Regions from separate parts of the Caloranaerobacter longqiensis genome, predicted to be linked through region 1. Evidence: riboswitches for the same ligand, from Rfam matches in the RefSeq annotation. Region 1 holds a riboswitch; each other region holds the start of a gene.
What was found. A riboswitch is a leader RNA that binds a small molecule or an ion and turns the genes downstream of it on or off. The one in region 1 is predicted to bind cobalamin.
Positions count from the first base shown of each region.

Region 2: linked by a shared signal. The riboswitch ahead of AB4Y15_RS04865 (energy-coupling factor ABC transporter permease) and the one ahead of cbiB (adenosylcobinamide-phosphate synthase CbiB) in region 1 are both predicted to bind cobalamin.
Region 3: linked by a shared signal. The riboswitch ahead of AB4Y15_RS07225 (aspartate-alanine antiporter-like transporter) and the one ahead of cbiB (adenosylcobinamide-phosphate synthase CbiB) in region 1 are both predicted to bind cobalamin.
Region 4: linked by a shared signal. The riboswitch ahead of cobT (nicotinate-nucleotide--dimethylbenzimidazole phosphoribosyltransferase) and the one ahead of cbiB (adenosylcobinamide-phosphate synthase CbiB) in region 1 are both predicted to bind cobalamin.

Region 1 is NZ_JBFWFX010000008.1:33,172-38,937, reverse strand. Features, by position in the region: gene AB4Y15_RS08325 (helical backbone metal receptor) at 1-1,108, opposite strand, end outside; gene cobD (threonine-phosphate decarboxylase CobD) at 1,138-2,178, opposite strand; gene cbiB (adenosylcobinamide-phosphate synthase CbiB) at 2,209-3,165, opposite strand; cobalamin riboswitch at 3,344-3,525, opposite strand; gene AB4Y15_RS08310 (M14 family metallopeptidase) at 3,736-5,007, shown strand; gene ppsA (phosphoenolpyruvate synthase) at 5,064-5,766, opposite strand, start outside.
Region 2 is NZ_JBFWFX010000004.1:30,630-36,395, forward strand. Features, by position in the region: gene trmL (tRNA (uridine(34)/cytosine(34)/5-carboxymethylaminomethyluridine(34)-2'-O)-methyltransferase TrmL) at 1-159, shown strand, start outside; gene AB4Y15_RS04855 (hypothetical protein) at 432-728, shown strand; gene AB4Y15_RS04860 (hypothetical protein) at 756-1,007, shown strand; cobalamin riboswitch at 1,419-1,606, shown strand; gene AB4Y15_RS04865 (energy-coupling factor ABC transporter permease) at 1,815-2,558, shown strand; gene AB4Y15_RS04870 (energy-coupling factor ABC transporter substrate-binding protein) at 2,558-2,839, shown strand; gene cbiQ (cobalt ECF transporter T component CbiQ) at 2,867-3,604, shown strand; gene AB4Y15_RS04880 (energy-coupling factor ABC transporter ATP-binding protein) at 3,633-4,472, shown strand; gene AB4Y15_RS04885 (RNA-guided endonuclease TnpB family protein) at 4,588-5,766, shown strand, end outside.
Region 3 is NZ_JBFWFX010000006.1:101,464-107,229, forward strand. Features, by position in the region: gene AB4Y15_RS07210 (MetQ/NlpA family ABC transporter substrate-binding protein) at 1-596, shown strand, start outside; gene AB4Y15_RS07215 (YitT family protein) at 667-1,515, opposite strand; gene scpC (succinyl-CoA:acetate CoA-transferase ScpC) at 1,540-3,039, opposite strand; gene AB4Y15_RS07225 (aspartate-alanine antiporter-like transporter) at 3,069-4,304, opposite strand; cobalamin riboswitch at 4,443-4,640, opposite strand; gene AB4Y15_RS07230 (4Fe-4S dicluster domain-containing protein) at 4,783-5,766, opposite strand, start outside.
Region 4 is NZ_JBFWFX010000010.1:79,022-84,787, forward strand. Features, by position in the region: gene AB4Y15_RS09530 (two-component system sensor histidine kinase NtrB) at 1-273, shown strand, start outside; gene hcp (hydroxylamine reductase) at 306-1,952, opposite strand; gene AB4Y15_RS09540 (CPF_0552 family protein) at 2,082-2,345, opposite strand; gene AB4Y15_RS09545 (MBL fold metallo-hydrolase RNA specificity domain-containing protein) at 2,435-4,066, opposite strand; cobalamin riboswitch at 4,273-4,451, shown strand; gene cobT (nicotinate-nucleotide--dimethylbenzimidazole phosphoribosyltransferase) at 4,555-5,601, shown strand.

The sequences.
Region 1 (5,766 bases):
ATACTTGATAATTCTCACCATTAACCATTGTATCAATGTTAAATTGACTACCTATGATAATATCTGGGTCATGGTCAATAAGTTTTTCAAGACTGTATTTCCAACCTGTTACATCATCAGCAACATTCTTACCGCCTGCTAGTGAAATAAGCTCTGATATAAAAGTATCTTTACCTGCTGTATACTCTCCCCATTGTCCTGTTCCTACTACATAATACACTTTCGGCTTATCGCTTTCCTTTAAATCTTTTAACACATATTTAACTCTATCAACCTTCGCCCTTAAACTTGATACTAATGCTCTCGCCTCATAGTTTTTATTAACTATAGCACCTAATTTAAGCATATAGTCATATACACCTTCTATATCCTTAGCTGTCGATTTAGCTACAACTTTTATACCAGCTTCATTAAGTTTAGCTATGATTTCATCTTTGAAATGAGTTTCGCCAATAACCAAATCAGGATTTATATCTAATATTGTTTCTAAATTTGGCTCATATAAAGTACCAATACTTGGAATATTTTTAACCTCTTCAGGATAATTACAATATTGAGTTCTACCCTTTATTCTGTCCCCAACACCTAATGCAAACAGTTTTTCTGTTACTCCTGGTGCCATAGATACTATAGTTTTAGCTTCTTTTTCAACAACATACGTATTATCACCATCTACGATTGTAATAGGAAATGTTAGCTCCTGAAGTTTTTCAACTTTAATCTTTTTAGCCTCAGCATCCCAACCTATCTTATAATTTAAAGTTTCAAGTATAAATCTCAATGGTAAGTATATATCCTTATCATTTTTATATGGTTTAGCATCTAATGTTAAACTCAAATCATTGACCTTAACTTGATTACTTCCTAGAGTAAACTCAAAAACTACATCATCATTCTTAACAATTATTACATTTCCTTTTTCAGTTGTAGTTAATCCAAAGTCTTTTAAACTTTCTGACGCAACATAGGATCTGGCATTAATAATTTCAATATTAAGATTTTTATCCAAACCATCAACAGTTACCTTTACATCTGCAGCTAATGCCAAACTTGATAATATTAAAACTAAAATAAGTGATAAAACTGTAATTCTTGAAATTTTCCCCATGATACCCCTCCTTAAATTTAATTATGTTATTATAAAACTTCTTTTATAGCATTAATTAGCTTCATGTTATCTTTATGACTTTTAATAGCAATTCTAAAATAGGTATTATCTAACCCGATAAAATCATCACATACTCTAATATAGATATTATATTGCATTAATTTTTCTCTTATTTCATATGCATTGCCTTTTTTAACTCTACATAAAATGAAATTCGCTTGACTATTTAAAAAATCAATACCTTTGATTTTTTTTAGCTCTTTATATAAATAGCTTTTTTCGACTTGCAGCCATTTTTTAGACTCATTATAAAAAGCTTCATCATCTAAAATTGTTGGAACTATCGATAAGGCAAAACTATTTATTGTCCAAGGCTCCTTATATTCATTTAATTTCTTAATAATACCACTATTAGCTATACCGTATCCAAGTCTTAATCCCGGAACAGAATAAAATTTTGTCATTGACCTAAGAATAAATATTGGGAATTCTTTAATAAAATTTACATACGATTCCTCGTCAGTAAAATCAATAAAAGATTCATCAAGCAATAAATATGAGCCAATCTCTTTAATATAACTAATAACAGGCAATAAGTCCTTGTGTTTAATAAAATAACCAGTTGGATTATTAGGATTACAAATTACTAATATATTAGGATTTGTCTCTTTAAGATAATCTAATAAATCATTTACTTCTAAATTAAAATCATTAGAATATGTTAATTCATAATTGCAAATGCTGCTTCCTGCCAATCTAAATGCTCTAAAATACTCATTAAAAGTCGGTTGTATAATTACTACTTTATTAGGACTAAAAGCTCTTGCAAATAAATAAATCAATTCAGTTGCCCCATTACCGATTATAACCTCAGAAGGTTCAATATTTAATCTATCGGCTAATACTTTTTTTACACTTTCTCCATCTATTTCTGGATATCTATTTATTGTATTTATGCTCTCAATAAGCTTTTCTTTTACTTTTTCAGTTATACCTAGGGGATTTATATTAACGCTAAAATCTAAAACTTTTTCCTGATTTTCTCCATAATAACCACCGTGCTTATTCATATAATACTCCTTCCATTCAGTAAACTACAGTTATAGTAAATTAAAGATCGCAACAATAATTGCTATTAATAAAACCTCTGCTGCATACATAATTTTTATTGCATCTTTTATATTGATAATACTTAACTCTCTATTTTTATCCCCTATGGTAGGCTTATACACTTTCTGCCCAAAATAAATATTTGTTCCACCTAACTGGACATTTAATAGCCCTGCGACTACAGCTTCAGAATATCCACTATTAGGGCTCTTATGGTTTCTTTTATCCCGTTTCAAAATCATATATCCATTTTTAAAATCGTATCTAAGTAAAAGTCCAGAAATAAGCATAAGTAAACTGCCTATTCTAGCAGGTATGTAATTCACTATATCATCTAATTTTGCAGAAGCGTAACCTATTTCTCTATATGGTTCGTGAATATAACCTACCATTGAATCTAGTGTGTTAACAGTTTTGTAAAAATAGGCCATTTCTACTGGTATACCTAATGCTAGTCCAAATCCTATAAACATTAATGGTGCAATTACTCCATCTATTGTATTCTCAGCAATTGTTTCGACTGTTGCTCTAATTATTTCCTTCTTTTGAAGCTGACTAGTTTCTCTTCCAACTAAATAAGAAAGTAATTTCCTAGCTTTATCAATATTATCTTCTTCCAATGCATAATAAACTTTCATTGTTTCTTTCTCAAGGCATCTGGCCGCTATGGAAGTATATATTAAATAAACTGAAAATATAAAACCTAATTCAAAATGTATAATATATGCAAATTTTACTAAATAATGAATTATAACTAGAACTGTCGTTAAAGTTGCAAAGGTTAAAATAAATCCGCCTTTTTTCCCAGATAATATATTGCTCTTTCTAACGAACTTTTCATATTTTGCTATTAATTTGCCTATATACTTTATAGGATGTGGCCAATTGTACGGATCTCCGATAATATAGTCCAAAATAACTGCTATTATTAAAATATATATTCCCATCATTTCAACTCCATAATTTCCTTTATACTATTTTAAGTCAATATACTTTTCAATTATTCTAATCAATTTCTTACATATATAGTCAATCAAGGTAAAATGTAGTTGATAAAAGAAATAAAAAAACACATAGAGGTAACTATGTGTCTATGAAAAAACTACATACTTCCCTCCGAAGTATAAGTCTACGGCTTTCAAGGCAGGTCTCCTGGCTCGTAGTTCATCTTACTCTCTTCCCCTTCCCGGTTACCCAGTGGTCTATGGAAGATTTCATCCCTACTCACAGTAGCGGGGGCTGCAGAGGATTTTCACCTCTTTCCCTTTTAAGTTCCGTAAAGGAACACCTTGAAATCTATGGAATTGTATCAATCAATTACATTATATTCAAATTAGATTTTTTTGTCAATTAAATTTTCTTTAAATTTTGATTATTTTACGATAATGTCATCTTATAAATATCTTCAAAATAAACTTTAGTAACTAAATCTACTTTCTAGCAATAATTTAATAACAAGAGCGCTTATTTGTCTATCATTTTTTTATCCCAATTCTAATTTAAAAAGAGGTGTAATTATGAAGATAATAAGGTTTGGCTCAACTGGAACTGAAATAATGAAGATACAAGCAGTTTTAAAGAAAGTTGGATACTATACTGGTCCTATAAATGGTATTTTTAATATTAATACTAAATTAGCAATAAAGAATTTCCAAAAAGACAGAAGTCTCCCGATGACAGGAGAGATTGATAAAGCTACTTATTACCAAATTAAAAGATTAATTTTAGGTTATGATTATTATATTATACAAAAAGGAGATACACTATTTGATATTGCTGAAAAATACGATACGACTATTAATAAAATCATTACAGCTAATCCAAGCTTAGTACCTTATAATTTAACTATCGGTGAAAAAATAATAGTCCCTTATAGTATCGATGTCGTTGATACTAATATAAATTACACTTATGATATTTTATCTGATGATATAAAAGGACTTTTAGCTAGATATCCTTTCTTACAATCGGGTAATATCGGTAGAAGCGTACTTGGCAGAAAACTTTATTATTTAAAACTAGGCAGAGGTAGTAATGAAGTGTTTTATAATGCTGCTCACCACTCATTAGAATGGATAACTACTCCACTACTAATGAAATTTATCGAAAATTTTTGCAAAGCTTATAGCGAAAATAAATCTATTAAAGGTTACAACATTAGAAAAATATTTGAAAAAAGCAGTATCTATATAGTTCCTATGGTAAATCCTGATGGAATAGATTTAGTATTGAATGGATTGGATAACAATAATCCATATTATGATGATTTGATAAAATGGAATAAAGGCAGTATCGATTTTTCCAAAACATGGCAAGCTAATATACATGGTGTAGACTTAAATCATAATTATGATGCTTCATGGGAAGAATCTAAAAAAGCTGAACCTCTATACGGAATCTACGGCCCTGGTCCTACAAGATACTCTGGCCCTTATCCAGAATCCGAACCAGAATCTAAATCAGTTGCAGATTTCACTAGAAAACATAACTTTAGACTCGTTTTAGCATATCATAGTCAAGGTGAAATAATTTATTGGAATTATAAAAATCTTGCCCCAGCCGAAGCATTGAAAATAGGTAAAAAATTATCTGAAGTAAGCGGCTATTCATTAGCTGAAGCTTACGGCATTGCTAGCTATGCAGGATATAAAGATTGGTTTATAAAAGAATATCGTAGACCAGGATATACAATAGAAGTCGGAAAAGGAAAAAATCCACTCCCGATATCTCAATTTGATAAAATATATGCCGATAATGAAGAACTACTGCTATTAGCGGCAATTGTTTGATCAAAGAACAGGAATCTGTAGGCTTATCATAGACGATAAGCCTACTTTACCCACTTTTACAGCTTTCTTATTTTATTTAAAATAATTTTCTGTTCAACATGTGCAACTAATCTTCTTGTATAATCAACTACATCTGGATTGACACTTATACTATCAATTCCCTCATTCACTAGAAATTCAGCAAATTCAGGATATAATGAAGGAGCTTGCCCACATATAGATACAGTCTTGCCATATTTATGTGCTGCTTCTATCAATATCCTTATTGCTTTCTTAACTGCTGGATTTCTTTCATCAAAATATCCCATACTGTTCAAAATTCCTGAATCTCTATCTGCACCTAATATAAGTTGTGTCAAATCATTACTTCCTATACTAAATCCATCGACTAGTTTAGCGAATTCTTCAGCTTGAAATATTACAGAAGGAACTTCTGCCATTATCCAGATTTTAAAATTATTTGTCCTTTCCAAACCTTCTGATGCCATTATTTCCATTACTTTTTCCAATTCCCATGTTGTTCTTACAAAAGGAAGCATAGCCCATACATTTATTAATCCATATTCTTCTCTGACTTTTCTTAATGCCTTACATTCTAGTCTAAAACCTTTCTCATATTCAGGAGATATATATCTTGAAACACCTCTCCAACCAATCATAGGATTATTTTCAATTGGTTCTACTTCTTCTCCACCTTTTAACCCACGAAATTCGTTAGTTCTAAAATCACTCAGCCTTACTACTATAGGTTTTGGATAT
Region 2 (5,766 bases), on a different contig from region 1:
GCTGGATTACCAGAGGAGTTGCTTAAACAGAATATAGATAGATGTATGCGAATACCAATGCTGGATAATGAGCATGCAAGATCTTTGAATTTATCAAATTCTGTGGCAATTATAGCTTATGAAGCTTTAAGACAATTAAACTTTCCTAATCTTAGATAAAAAACAGAGTATTTTAGACACAAAAAGCTGAACATTTTTATAATTTTATGAATATCAAAATTATGATTAGCTCGATATGGAGCTATTATTTTTTTAGGTTGATTTAACATAATATGACGAAAATTGCAGAAAAACGTCGGTAAAAAGTTGCATTAATGGTATTGACATGTAAAAGCGGTTTTGTATACAATGAACATAGATTTATGTAAGTTTAAAATTAATAAAAGGTATATTAGAAGTAATAGCAGACAAGAGAGGAAAGCTTAATTATGATGAAGGATAAACTTTTATTTGAAATTTTGAATACATTAGCAGATGATGGAGAAAACATCGAACAAATTGAACACTTGCTATCCTATTTTAATATAGAGTTTAGTAGAAAAAAGGTTAAAAAATGCTTAAATGAATTACTTGATAAGTCATTGATATATATAACATATCCTAATGGCAGTAGCAATGATTACTTTATTAAATTATCTTATGATAATAAAGAGATTGAGGATTATTGGTTTGAAATGACAGAAAAAGGACGTAAATTGTGGGAAAGAATTGAATTTAAATCAGAATAATTACAATAACTAAAGAGGAGATATGTTATGCAAAATAAATTTAATACATTAGATGAGTTTTACGACAACTTAAAGCGAGGAGGAGAAATAGAGTTTAGATATAAGGGTAAGGAATATTGTATAACACATCCAGAAGGTAAAATATCAATAATGGAAAAGTATAACTATGAGACGGAGAAATTATACGAAGATATTGAAGAAGTTGGAGAATATGTTATAGAGGATAAAAAACTAAAAGAGATAGTATCTAGTATTGAAATAATTTTTAGATGTTTTTGATAATTTTAGCGGGCTTATTGAAAAGATAGCCCACTTTAGCGTATTGAAGTATAAAACGGTATAGTTAAGGTTAACCATGCTCTTAGTGAGGAAAGAATGATAGAATACTTACAATATTACAAATACAAAATGGAGGGTTAAAGTGTGAGCGATTTAAATAGTGGGGATTTAGAGGCACAGGATGATTATGGACAGACGCCTTTATATGTAGCGGCAAGTTTAGGACATGTAGATATTGAGATAATTATTTAAAGATTGGCAAGTGATTATTAAAGTATGAAAAAATCAATAAGAATAGCTTTAATATTTTTTTTACAACCTTATAATCTTATACATATTACAAATAGGGGCAAAATTATATTTTATTGACAATTTCTATTATTATTTTTATAATAGAAATTGAAGAAAAACTTAATATTGAAGTTTTAAGGTGCTTCTTTATTTAAAGAAGTTAAAAGGGAAGTTCGGTGAAAATCCGACGCAGCCCCCGCTACTGTGAGCGAAGACGAAACCTTATTATGCCACTTGGTAAAACCAGGGAAGGCAAGGGAGTAGGATGAAGCGCGAGCCAGGAAACCTGCCTTAAAACTTTAGCAACAGCTTCGGAGGGAAGTGTGTGCGTTATTATTGATAGTAAAAGATGCACTTGTGTTCCCTAGTGTGTCTTTTATTATGTCTATTTAGCGAAAAACCTTGCATGCTGTTGCAAGGTTTTGTTTTTTTACAAAATATATATATCATAAATAATTATGGTATATGTAACTTTTTATTTAAAAAATATGAAATACATAAAAAGGGGGAAAAAATATGAAAAACAAAAAAATATTTTTATTCTTATCTATTTACTTTTTATATTTTCTAACACCAAATAATGTATATGCAATGCACATAATGGAAGGGTTTTTACCAGTTAAATGGACTATTATTTGGTTTATAGTTTCAATTCCATTTATATTAATTGGCATAAGGAGAATGAATAAAATATGTAAAGATGATATTAATATGAAAATGTTGTTAGGATTATGCGGTGCTTTTGTATTCGTACTCTCATCATTAAAAATCCCATCTGTTACAGGAAGTTGTTCTCATCCTACCGGAGTAGGTCTTGGTGCTATATTATTTGGGCCTATGATAGCAAGTGTACTAGCTCTAATAGTCTTGATATTTCAAGCGCTTTTACTTGCACATGGGGGAATAACTACATTAGGAGCAAATGTATTTTCAATGGGAATTGCTGGTCCAATAGCTGCATATGGAATATATAAATTATTTAGTAAAGGTAAAAAATCAAAAAGTTTAAGTATTTTTCTTGCAGCAGCAATAGGAGATTTAGTTACATATATTGTTACGTCAATACAGCTTGGAGTTGCTTTTCCATCTGAAATTGGTGGAGTTATTGCTTCTGTAACTAAATTTTTAGGTATATTTGCAGTTACACAAATACCTTTAGCAATAAGTGAAGGATTTTTAACTGTAGTCGTATACAATTTACTAACTCAATATAATAAGGATGAACTTCAACAACTGGCTGCAATAAGGGGGGAGAAATGATGTTTAAAAGAAATTTGTTAATTATCTTTATTGTTATAATACTTACTATTATTCCTCTTGTAGTAAAAAAAGATGCAGAATTTGGTGGAGCTGATGGTTTAGCTGAAGAATATATAAGTACATTAGATCCGGATTATGAACCATGGTTTAATAGTATTTGGGAGCCTCCAAGTGGAGAAATAGAAAGTTTATTATTTGCTCTTCAAGCAGCTATAGGAAGTGGATTTATTTTCTATTTCTTTGGTTACTACATGGGGAAAAGAAGGAGAATGGTAGATTAAATGATTTTGATAGATAAATATTCATATATGAATAATATTAGAAAAATTCATCCTATGGAAAAAGTTCTTTTTGGACTTTTTCCATTATTTACATGCATTATATCTAAATCATTATTTCTATATATTTTTGTGATTATTACTTTTTCATTTAGTATTTTAGTAATAGCCAAAATACCAGTAAAATATTATCTTAAAATTTTATTTATTCCACTTCCATTTTTAATTATTAGTTTTTTAGCAATTGCAATCGATTTTTCTAGAACTTATGAAGTTTTAGATTATTTTATAAAAATTAAATCCCTTTATATTGGATTAAGAAAAGAGGGATTAAATACAGGAATACATCTATTTTTTAGAGTTTTTGCTTCAATAAATTGTCTTTATTTTATATCTCTTACTACTCCAATTAACGATATAATATGGGTTTTAAGGCGAATGAAGTTACCTAAAACTTTTGTTGAAATATTCATGATAATATATAGGTTTATATTTGTTTTGTTAGATACCGCGAGTAATATAAAAAATTCACAACTTTGTAGGTTAGGATATAGCAGTATTAAAAGAGGATATTATTCATTAGGTAAACTTATAAGTAATGTATTTATAAAATCGTTTCACATTCATAGAATGTTGTTCCTTTCAATGATTTCAAGGGGATATGATGGTGAGATTAACGTTTTAGAAGAGGAATATGAATATTCATTTAAAAATAAGATTTTGATTTCCATATATTTTACATTTACTATAGTTATAGCATTCTTCTAAACAATTAAAGTTAATGGAGGAAAGTATATTGAAGAATATAATAATTTCCTGTGAAAAAATACACTATAAGTATCCTGATGGGACTTATGCACTTAAGGGTTTAAATATTAATATTGAAAAGGGTAAAAAAATAGGTATTTTAGGTCCAAATGGAGCAGGCAAAACTACTTTATTTTTTCATTTGAATGGGCTATACAAGCCAGATTATGGGAAAATATATTTTGAAGGCAAAGAAGTTGTATATGATAAAAAAAATCTAAAGTATTTAAGAAGTAAGGTTGGAATAGTTTTTCAGGATTCTGATGCTCAACTTTTTTCTTCAAGTGTATATGAAGAGATTTCCTTTGGTATTATGAATTTAAATATACCGATTAATGAAGTTAAGAGGAGAGTAGATTATGTAATAACTAAGCTTGGAATAGAAAATTTAGTTCATAGGCCTACTCATTTTCTTAGTGGAGGAGAAAAGAAAAAAGTTGCAATAGCATCTATTCTTGCAATGAGTCCTGAAGTAATAATTTTAGATGAGCCATTAGCTAATGTTGATTCAAAAGCTGCTGATGAAATAATTGAAATACTTAATCAGCTTAATAATGAAAATAAGACAATTATTATTTCTTCACATAATCCAGATAATATTTATTCTTGGGCTGATTATATATATGTATTATATGACGGTAATATTCTTGGCGAAGGTACACCATATGAAATATTTAGCAATGATAAATTAATGGAAATAGCGAATGTAAAGAAACCGATAATACTTGAATTTTATGAAAAATTAAGAGATAAATACCCAGAAATAAAAAATAAATATGGTATACCTAAAAATAAGGATGAATTATTTAAAATAATAGAATTAATATAAGATTTATGGAGGATAATTAACAGTTACAAAATATTTATAAAAACTTATAAAAACTTTAAAACAATTATAAATTCAAAAAGTAGTTAAGGAAGATTATAGAGGGAGTTAAAGGGAGATGAGTAAATCAGCAGATGAAAATATAAGAACATACAAAATGAGAATAAAAGACAAAAAATTCAAATCAAAGGTTATAGATTATATTTACAAGTATAGACATTTTGAAAACATGTATATAATACTCCTTAATCAAGACTATAAACAAAACATCGGAGATTTTAGGTTGTTAACTAACTATGAAATAATGAGAGCACTATTTAGAAGAACTACTCCGAAAAAGCTAGAAGAAAAGCTAACTTATATCAGAAATAAATATAAAAACCATCAAATAATGAATGACTTAATAAACTTATCTAAAAGACTTAAAATTCACAATTTAGTAGAAATAATGAAAAGAGTAAAATATCAATATAAAGGATTTTTTACTAGAGTTAAAAGTGGAGATTATAAAGCAAAACCGCCAAAACCTAAAAAACTATCAAAACTAACTAATTATACAATTCCATTAGATAGTTATAAAGGATTTTCATTAAAAAGAAAAAATCAGCTAGGAATAAACCTTAACAATAAAATGATAAGGACATATATAAATCATAAAGAATTAGAGAAAGTAGTAGGGAATTTAAAAAATATTAAAGCAGTACATCTTAATTTTTCAAACAGTGAATTGTACTTACTTTTCATATATGAAAAAGAAGAGAAAGAAATAAAAGAAAAACCTTACAAAAGTGCAGGGATAGATATAGGAATAAACAACCTTTTAAGTATATATGTAGACGATAAAGAAACACTAAGTTTAATAATAGATGGTAAAAAGTTCAAGACATATAACGCTAACTTTAATAGATTTATAGCAAAATTAAACAGAGAAATAAAGACTACAAAAGATAAAAATAGAAAAAGATATTTAGAAAAATATAGAACATATATTTACGAAAAAAGAAATAGATATTTTCATGATCAATTTCATAAAATCAGTAAAAGAGTATTAGAGTATCTAGAAAAACATGATGTAACAGAGATAATATTATCGGACAACCTAAACAATCTAAAAAATAATGGTAAGTGCAGATTGAATAAAACTAACAAGCAAAGCTTTATACAAATACCATTTGGAAAGTTAATAAGGTATATAGAATACAAAGCCAAAGGTTATGGAATAGAAGTAAAATTCGTAGATGAAAGCTACACATCTAAAGTAAGTAGCTTAACAGAAGATATAAAAATAATGCAAGAA
Region 3 (5,766 bases), on a different contig from region 1:
CAAACTTAGCCTTAGCAGAAAAAGAAATTGACGCAAACTTCTTTCAACATGTACCATATATGAATAGCTTTGCTAAAAAGAACAATATAGATATTGTATCTATAGGAGCAGTACATGTTGAGCCACTTGGACTATATTCAGAAAAAGTAAAATCAGTAGAAGAATTAAAAGAGGGTGCAGTTATTGCTATCCCAAACGATCCTACAAACTGCGGCAGAGCTCTTATACTTCTTGAAAAAAATGGGCTTATAAAACTTAAAGAAAATGCAGGTCTTGAAGCTACAGAAAAAGATATAATTGAAAATCCAAAAAGATTTGTGTTTAAATCCTTAGAAGCAGCTCAACTGCCAAGAGTGCTTAAAGATGTTGACGGTGCTGTAATTAATGGAAATTACGCCTTAGAGGCAGGTCTTATACCTACAAAAGATGCTATTTTACTTGAAGATGGTGATTCTCCTTACGCAAATATTGTAGCTGTTAGAAAAGGAGAAGAAAACAATCCAAAATTAAAAGCACTAATTAAAGCTCTTCAATCAGAAGAAGTTAAGAAGTTTATTGAAAAAGAGTATAATGGAGGAGTTATACCAGCATTTTAATACTCTTTAAAGTTGCTAACTAATATTATAAAACCTCCTCTTAATTTGTTATTTTAAGAGGAGGTTTCCCTTATTCAAACATATTAAACCCTTCACCTAATACTTCATGTACTGTAGATACTGTAACAAATGCTTTATTATCAATTTTCTTTATATAGCTTTTTAATCTGATAAATTCTTTTTTATTCATAACAGCCATTATAACAGGTCTAGTTTTATTCGTATATGCACCCTCTGCATAATAAATTGTAGCTCCTCTTCCAAGCTCTTCTGTTATAAACCTCTTTATCTTTTCAGGAACTGAGCTTATTACTGTAACATTCATTTTAACATTAAGCCCTTCTATTACATTATCTATAACAAATCCATTCATTATTACTCCTAATAAAGCATATAATCCTAGTTTAGTTCCAAAAGTAAGTACAGCTAACAGTGTAACTACAAAATCAGCCATTAATAGTGATTTACCTATATCTATCGAGAAAAATTTGTTTAATATTTTAGCTATAATATCAGTACCACCAGTTGAAGCATTTTGATAAAATATTATCGCCATACCTATTCCCTGGATAAGAATACCATAAAACAAGTTTAATAATATATCATCTGTTACTGGTCCATTTATAGTGAAATATTTTTCAAAAACCCACATGGCTCCTGAAAGTCCAAAACTAGCATATATCGTTTTTGCTCCAAATTGACTACCTATTAGCAAAAATGCTACAACAAATAATATTAAATTCATAATAAACATTAAAGCTCCAATAGATACTGAAGGAAATATACTCTTAATTACCATTGCAAGTCCTGTAATTCCACCAACCGCCAAGTCTGCTGGCACAAGAAAAAAACTTAATGCAAAAGCTACAATAATAATTCCTATACTTATTATGATATAATCCTTTAATATATTTCTCATAACATCACCTCAACTCCAAAGTTATTATATTTTCATTGTACCTGTTTTCAAAAATCTATCATGCCATGATAATGCTTCACTTAGTATATGTGGAATATGTTTATATTTGCCAGATTGTGCTCTTTTAAAATAATCTTTAAGCATTGGTTTAAAATCAGGATGTGCACAATTTTCTATTATAACTTTAGCACGCTCCTTTGGACTTAAGCCTCTTAAATCTGCTACTCCTTGCTCTGTAATTATTACCATCACATCATGCTCTGTATGGTCATGATGTGAAACCATAGGAACTATTGAAGATATAGCTCCATTTTTAGCAGTAGATGGAGTTGTAAAAATAGAAATATATGCATTTCTAGTAAAATCACCAGAACCACCTATACCATTCATCATTCTTGAACCAAATATGTTTGTAGAATTAATATTCCCATAAATATCAGCCTCTATGGCAGTATTCATCGCTATTACACCCAATCTCCTTATTACTTCTGGATTATTGCTTATTTCCTGAGGTCTTAGAATTATTTTATCTTTATATGATTTAATCCTTTCTTTAAATCTTACAAGCCCTTCTTTAGAAGGAGTTATAGAAGTACCTGAAGCAAATAATACCTTTCCTGAATCAAGAAGGTCAAGCATTGAATCTTGAATTACTTCTGTATAACAGACTAAATTTTCAAAATTTGATTTCAAAAGCCCAGCTAAAACTGCATTTGCTACACTTCCAACACCTGATTGCAAAGGTAATAAATTTTGTGGAAGTCTGCCTACTTTCACTTCATGTTCTAAAAAGTCTATAAGATATCCTGATATCTTCTCTGAAATATCATCAATCGGGGCTAAAGGTCTAACATTATCTATAATATCTGTTATTACAATCGCTGCTATTTTATCTAAACCACATGGAATATATGGAGTTCCAATTCTTTGATCTACCCTTTCAATAGGTATCGGTTTTCTGTTAGGTGGATCATTGGGAATATATATATCAGCCATACCTTCTAAATCAAGAGGTTGACTTGTATTAATCTCAACAATCACTTTTTCAGCCATTTGCACAAATGTAGGTGAACAACCGATAGATGTAGAAGGTATTATATGCCCTTCTTCTGTTATTGCAACAGCTTCGATTATTGCAATGTCTATTTTCCCTAGAAATCCATATTTCGCATATTGGGGTACATGACTCAAATGCATATCTAAAAATTCACAACCACCGCTATTAGTATAATCTCGTATACTTTCATTAGTCTGATATGGCAATCTCTTTGCGATAATTCCAGCCCTAGAAAGCTCACCATCTAATTCGTCCCCTACAGATGCTCCTGTTAGTAAACCTATTCTTATTTTTTCACCTGTTTCTTTAACTCTTTTAGCCAATGCTAATGGAACTGCTTTAGGGTAACCAGATGGAGTAAAACCACTCGTACCAATATTCATTCCATCTTTAATTAACATAGCAGCCTCTTTTGCAGACATTATCCTGCTTAATAATTCTTTATTTCTGATTCTATCATCAAGCATACCCACCCCTCCTTACTAATTCATTAAAATTAAATTGGAAGTTTATACAATATAATAGTAAAGATAATCATACCTAAAAGTGCAAATGGATAAGTTGCTCCATAGCCAGCAGCTACATCATCACAATTTGTAGCATCTATAGCAGCCCCTAACCCCGGAGTACTCGTCATACCTCCACAAAGTGCCCCCGACAAAACAATCCAATTTATTTTGAATGCATATCTTCCTATAATAAAGCCAGCAAATATCGAAGAAAAACCGCAAATTAATGCTATTAAGGCTAAATATAGCCCTGAACCTGTAAGCGATGTTAAAGCAGAATATCCATATCTTAATCCCACTATAGTTAAGAAAAAAGAAAGTGCCAATTCACGTATTACACTCAATACCTTGCTATTCATTCTGAAATTTAAAAAGCCTATTTTACCTATATAGCCAAGCAATAGGGACGATATTAAAACTCCACCTGTTGTACCTAAACTAAAATAATTTATTGTAGGTCCCAAATATATTTTTAAATTCCCAATAAATACACCAAATAAACATACAAAAACAAACGCTATCAAATCAAATTGTACTTCTCTGTCTTTAATACTCTCTTCTTTAGATGAATACATTTCTTTAAAAAATTCCTCTTTTTCTTTATTAATATCTATTCCAAAAATTAATGGCATAAACTGCATAGCTAAAATAACAATAAGAACACCTGGTATATAGCCAATCGCATAGCCAAATCCAACCATACTTTCTGCTTCCTTACCATAAATAGAAACAGATTCAAGTGCAGCAGCCAAACCTGGAGAACTTGTTAAAGCCCCTGTATACACCCCAGAAATGGCAAATAAATTTTGTCCTTTACTTATCAAAGTCATAATATAAGTAACAAATGCCCCTGTAAATGTAATAATAATTCCTAAAATTATAAACTTAACCCCATATTTCTTCAACACTTTGTCCAAATCTTTTGAAGCCAAAAGTCCCACAGCCGCTACAAACAATATAAGAGTAAATAAGAAAAAATCTCTTGAAATCACTCCTTGTTTTAATATTGTTTTAGCATATGCTGGCATCTGTTCTAAACCTTTATACGGCAGTGCATAATTCTTATATATAAACCATCCTAGTATAAGTCCAGTAAACAATCCTCCAGAACTGCCGAGTTTAAATCTGCCAAAATTAACTTTACCTAATAATTGCCCCAAAAAAACCGAAGCGAACATCAACACAAAAGGATTAGTTATAAACTTTGTAACATCTAAATCCATTTTATCTCCCCTTTCGAACGAAAAAACACCCTATTCCCACTTGGGAATAAGGTGTATTATGGCAATAAATAACCGCCTCTAAAATAGCATAAATCGGCCTATACTACTCATAATACCTCCCCATCCTCGTGGGTAAAAACGGTATTGTTCCCTATGGCAGGTCTCCTGGCTCCGGATCATTACACAGTTACTGCCTTCCCATTTCTATTAAAAGAAACAGTGGCATTTGTGTAACTGTGTTCCTCGTCACAGTGGCGGGACCGCGTCGGACTTCCACCGAACTTCCCTTTTAAGCTTATGACATCTATCATAAGCACCATAGAGCTCCGTATTCTATTTCCAATCACATTTTATTAAACTAATTGCAACTTGTCAATGAATATTAAAAAAAAACAAAATTTTTAAACTTTTTATAATCCATAAAAAATTAGAACAAAATCATTTTTATAATTTATTTAAATCCAAAATTTTATTCAAATTAAAGCCACTCTGGTGGGTCTTTTATATATGGTCTTATACCATATTTTTCATCATGTTCTTTTAATACCTTATCGATTATTTCCTTTGAATCTTTTATTTTATCTATTAATTCTAGGTCTATACCTTGACTAAACGGACAACTACTTATACATATTCCACAATCAGTACCTAGACTTCTCCACATCCTATAACAATCTTCCTGTTTTATCTGCCACCTCTTTACTCCATCTATCTCTACTGGATCACCTGAAGGAATTGCTCTGCCCGGACATGTTCTTACACATCTTTTACATATCTTACAAAATTCCTCTAAGCCAAAATCTATTCTCTTATCGGGTACTAATGGCATATCTGTAGTAACTACCCCTAATCTAACCCTTGAACCGTACTCTCTCGTTATTATTATTCCCTTTCTTCCTATGTCGCCAATTCCTGCATCTCTTGCTACAAGTGGAGCTACGACTAAATAGTTACCATCCATATGGTTTCTTGCATCGTAACCTAATTCCCTAATATAATAAGATAAAAGCATTCCTATTATAGCTGCATCTACATACGCTTTTGATGTTTCTATCACTTCAGATACTTGAGGTGCTCTATTAATCATATTTTTATCCATTTCAACTGCAAAAACTATTCCATAAGGATGTTTAGCTTCTACTTCTTGACCATATACATCATCTTGTCTACCTCTATGACTATAATAATGATATTCTTTCATTTTTGCTATTCCAACTAGCTTAGCTCCATAATACTTAGCTAATCCCTTTATCCTTTTTGTCATATTCTCAGCATTAACTTCAACTTTAACGGGATTAATTTCTCCTTCCACATAATTCATTATATCTCCCAGAAATCTGAAGTTTGCTACTGCAATTGGCGAATTTACTGGACTATAAGTAGCTGTACCTTCTCCACATATTTGAGGTCTATTCCTAATATCATCATCTATTTCCTTTTTGTCTTTATTTCTTTTATAATA
Region 4 (5,766 bases), on a different contig from region 1:
CCTGAAGGAGGTTATTTAAACATAAGTTTAAATATAAAAGATGGTTGGGTTAAGGTGTCATTTGAAGATAATGGCACAGGTATACAAAGAAATGAACTTGAAAAAATATTTGAACCATTTTATACAACTAAAGATACTGGAACTGGGCTTGGATTAGCTATAACTCATAGAATTATTGATGAACATGATGGATATATTGAAGTTTCTAGCAAACCAGGAACTGGTACAAAATTTGATATTTTTTTACCAATTAAAACTATAACTTCTAAATAAAAAGGCTATCTCGATAGAGATAGCCTTTTTATTTAGCCTAATATTTCTTTCATATCAGCTTCTGCATTTGAAATAGGTTTTATATTGAACTTATCAACTAATACTTGTAATACGTTTGGTGAAATGAATGCTGGTAAAGTTGGTCCAAGATAAATATTTTTGATATTTAATGATAATAATGTAAGAAGAATACATACTGCTTTTTGCTCATACCATGATAGTATCATTGATAGAGGTAGTTCATTTACATCACATTCAAAAGCATCTGCAAGAGCAACTGCTATTTTTATAGCTGAATAAGCGTCATTACATTGACCTACATCCAATAATCTTGGGAATTCTCCAATTTTACCAAAGTCTTTTTTATTAAATCTATATTTTCCACAAGCTAATGTTAAAATTATTGTATCCTTTGGTGTTTTTTCAGCAAATTCAGTATAATAATTTCTTCCTGGTCTAGCACCATCACATCCACCTATTAAGAAGAAGTGTCTGATATCACCTTTTTTTACAGCCTCAATAATTTTATCAGATAGGCTTAATACCGTATTATGTCCAAATCCTACTAAAATTTTCTTTTCTTCTTCGTCTTCTTGCCAACCACCAAGCTCTAAAGCTTTTTCTATTAAAGGTGTAAAATCTTTTTTACCATTTACTTCTTCTATATGAGCTACATCTGGCCAACCTACTATGCTAGTAGTAAAAATTCTGTCTTTATAGCTGTCTCTAGGTTTTTGTAAACAGTTTGTTGTCATTAATATTGCACCAGGTATGTTATCGAATTCTTTTTGTTGGTCTTGCCATGCACCACCGTAGTTACCAACTAAATGCGGATATTTTTTAAGTTCAGGATATGCATGAGCTGGTAACATTTCTCCGTGAGTATAAATATTTATACCTTTACCTTCTGTTTGCTCAAGAAGTTCTTTTAAATCTTTTAAGTCGTGACCAGAAACTATTATGAAAGGTCCTTTTTTCTTAGTTATTAATACTTCAGTTGGTTCAGGATTACCATAGGCACCAGTATTAGCACTATCTAATAATTCCATACACTTGAAGTTAACTTGACCTAATTCCATATTTAGATTAAATAAATCATCTATAGTTAAATTATCATTTAAAGTAGCAGCTAGTCCTTTATAGAAGAAATTATTTACAGTCTCATCAGTTTTACCTAAAACATAAGCATGGTGTGCATATGCAGCCATTCCTTTTAAACCATAAATAAGTAGTTCTCTAAGTGAACGAATATCTTGATCTAAGTCTTCATCAGCCATTATTCCAACTTTTTTTGCATCATTTATCATTTCTTCTTTTGTTGAAGGTACTTTGTAACTTGCAGCGTCTGGAATAGGTCCTTCAATATCTCCAGCTAATTCTTTAAGATTTTCTTTTACTTCAGCAGCTTTCTTAATATATTCAACAAATCTTTCGGCATCAAAGTTAACATTAGTTAAAGTAGCAAACATTGCATCCATAACAAACTTATGAATTTCTTCATCAATTTTTTTGCCTTTTTCTAATGCTTTCTGCCCATAAAAACCTATTCCTTTTAGTAAGTAAATAAGTAAGTCTTGTAGAGCTGCAACTTCTGGGTCTTTTCCACAAACACCTATTTTAACACAACCTTTTCCACCTGCTGTTTGTTCACATTGATAACAAAACATTTGATTATCCATAACTAACCATCCTATTGTCTTTCTTTAATTATAATATACCCAAAATTTAAAAATAATTCAGTGATTTGAATCACAAAAAGAAAAAACCTTCTATTAGCTTGACTAATAGAAGGTTTGATTGATATAAGATTAATAAGAGAAATCCATTTTTCTAACTACAACGCCATTTATCGCACTTAATTTTTCTTCTAATTCATTACATTTATCACCACAATTATTAATTAATTCAAGTAGTATTAATCCTTTTTCTGTACAGTTATTATTATCTTCTGCTTGTTGATGTAGACCTAATCTAGTTTTAATAATACATCCGTAATCAGTCAATATTTTTTGTACTTCAGATACTTCCTCGAAACGATTGTCAATTTGCAGACCTAAAATTATTTTTGACATATTATCCCTCCATATATATTTTTTTAATTTTATCATAATATTATCAAAAAACTATTTTTTTAAACATAGTTTGAATATAAACATACATATTAATCTCCTAAAAGAATACTGATATCTAGTAATTTCTGCTGTAATTCTATAAGTTTATTTTTCAATTTATCATAATCTTTTTTCAATATCTCTTCATCAATAATTTTTTCAGTATTAGCAATTAAAACTTCAAACTGATTATATACTTCTTGTAGTTCTTTTTTAATGTTTTCTTTCTTTTTAAGAGGTTCTAATATTTCACCATGATAAACTTTTGCTTCATTGTCTTTAAATTCATAAATATATCCCATATTTGGTATGATAGTATCGACTTTGTAGGTTTCTTTAATTAATTCTGCTAATTTTTTGGCTGATTGCTCTTCACCGTGAACTACAAAGACTTTTTCGGGGAATTTTTTGAAACCTTTTAACCAATCCATTAGACCTTTTTGATCAGCGTGGCCAGAGAAACCTTCAATACTATATATTTCTGCTAAAACGCTTATTTCTTCTCCTAATATTTTGACTTTTTTTGCACCATCTTTGAGCATTCTGCCTAAAGTACCTTCTGCTTGATAACCTACAAATATAACACTATTTTCTTTTTTCCAAAGATTATGCTTAAGATGATGCCTAATTCTACCAGCAGTACACATTCCACTAGCTGAAATAATGACTTTTGGATAATTATATTCGTTTAGTCTCATAGATTCTTTTTGGTCGTTAATAAAATAAAGATTTTCAAATTCAAACGGATTATCTCCGCTTAGTATGAGTTTTTTGGTTTCATCATCAAAACAATATGGATTGTCTTTAAAAACTTGAGTAGCTGAAACTGCCATTGGACTGTCAACATAGATAGGTATTTTTTTATATGTTTCCATGATGTCTAAATTCTCATAATAATTGTTTAATTCATAGATTAATTCTTGAGTTCTTCCTACAGCAAACGAAGGTATAATAACTGTACCGCCTCTAGATACGGTTTTATCTATTATTTCTATTAATTTATTAGTCCTTTCAGCAACGCTTTCATGTAATCTATCGCCATATGTTGATTCTATAATTAAATAGTCTGCTTCTTCTATAAGTTCTGGGTCTCTTAGTATAGGTTTGTTTTTCATTCCTAAGTCGCCAGAATAAACTATTTTCACTGTTTTGTTTTTTTCTGTAATCCATAATTCTATTATTGAAGAACCAAGCAGATGACCAGCATCTCTAAATCTGACTTGGATATTTTCGTTTAGATTAATTTTTTGATTATATAAAACAGGTTTAAAGTAGTTTAAACTTATATTAGCATCTTCTACCGTATATAGAGGGTTAATAGGAGCTTTACCGGCACGTATACGTTTCCTGTTAAGCCATTTTGTATCTGATTCTTGTATATGACCACTATCTAATAGCATGATTTTACATAAATCATAAGTAGCTTTTGTACAAATTATTTTACCTTTAAAGCCTTCCTTTACTAATTTTGGAATTCTACCACTATGGTCTATATGAGCATGACTAAGCAAAACAAAATCAATTTCAGAAGGATTATATTCAAAATCCTTGTAATTTAGTTTTTCTAGTTCTTCACTACCTTGGAACATACCACAGTCGATTAAAATTTTGTATTTATCTGTTGTAATTAAGTGATTAGAACCTGTTACAATTTCAGCAGCTCCATAAAAATGTATTTTCATTCCCACTCCTCCTAACTCTGTTGTGTTGTTTGTCCAATTGTAAACCGTTTAATATATAAAATATATACCCATTTATTTCTACATAAAAAAACAAAAATCCTCTTTAGGGACATAAATCTAAAGTAGAATAGATAAAAATAGAAAAATTTATTAGTATTTAGCAGGAATTTTTTGAAATACATAGAATATATCCTTTTAGTATACAAATTAATATAAAAATTATAGGTGCCCGTTTAGGGAGAATAGGGAATGGAGTGGAAATCTCCAGCGGACCCGCCACTGTGAAGGTGAGCCTTTAAACATGATGCCACTGGATATTAATCTGGGAAGGCGTTTAAAGGTGTTGAACCTGAGCCAGGAGACCTGCCTATAATTTACATAAAACTCATGGATGATGGTAAAGTTCATGGTTTGTTTGTCATGCACAAATAAACTATGAACTTTTTTAGTTATAAGAAAATAAATATAGAAAAGAAGGGGGACAAAATATGGATTTATTAAAACAAACTATTAGTAAAATTGGAGAACTCGATAAGGAAGCTATGGCAAAGGCAAAAGAAAGGGTGGATAATCTTATTAAACCGCCCGGGAGTTTAGGAAGATTGGAGGAGATAGTCATTCAGCTTGCAGGAATAACGGGGGAACTTTATCCAAAGGTAGATAAAAAAGTGGTTATAGTTATGGCAGCAGACCACGGCGTTTTTGAAGAAGGAGTTGTAGTATTTCCGCAGGAAGTAACAGAAATTCAAACTAGAAATATGGCAAGAGGGGTAACAGGAGTTTGTGCATTAGCGAAACAAGCTAGAGCTGATGTAGTACCTGTAGATATAGGTGTGAAGGTAGATATAGATGAGATTGGAATAATAAGTAGGAAAGTAAAGTATGGAACAGATAATATGGCTAAAGGGCCTGCTATGAGTAGAGAGGAAGCCATAAAATCTTTAGAAGTTGGAATACAAGTTGCTGAAGAACAGATTAAAAAAGGAAAAAATATTTTGGCAACTGGAGAAATGGGAATATGTAATACCACTCCAAGTGCGGCGATTGTTTCGGTTATATGTGGATATGATCCTTTTGAAGTAACGGGAATAGGAGCTAATTTTCCAGTAGAAAGACTTGAATATAAAGCTGGAGTAGTGAAGAGAGCTATAGAAATAAATAATCCTAATCCGAAGGATGGGATAGATGTTCTTGCTAAAGTTGGAGGGCTTGAAATAGGCGGAATGGCTGGAGTGATGCTTGCGGGAGCAGCTAATAGGGTGCCGGTAGTGATAGATGGATTTATTTCTCTGGCAGCTGCTCTTATAGCATGTACTATAGAGCCTAAAACTAAAAATTTTCTTATACCTTCCCATGCATCGAAGGAAAAGGGAGCAGTATATGCAGCAGAGTTTCTTGGACTAAAACCAATGCTTTACATGGATATGAGACTTGGAGAAGGAACGGGGGCAGTACTTGCTTTAAATTTAATTGAGGCAGCTACGTATATGAATAATGAAATGATTACGTTCGCTGAAGCCGGGATACCAGTATAAAGATACAAGGGGACGGTTTTTTGTTTCCTTTTTATTTCTATCAGGATGTAGTAGAACTATTTTGTGTTACTAATATTATCTTCTAGATATAGATTTTAAATAAAATATAGATGAGCATAGTTTCTAACACTTTTTAAAGTTAGAAACTATGCTTTATTTAATTTT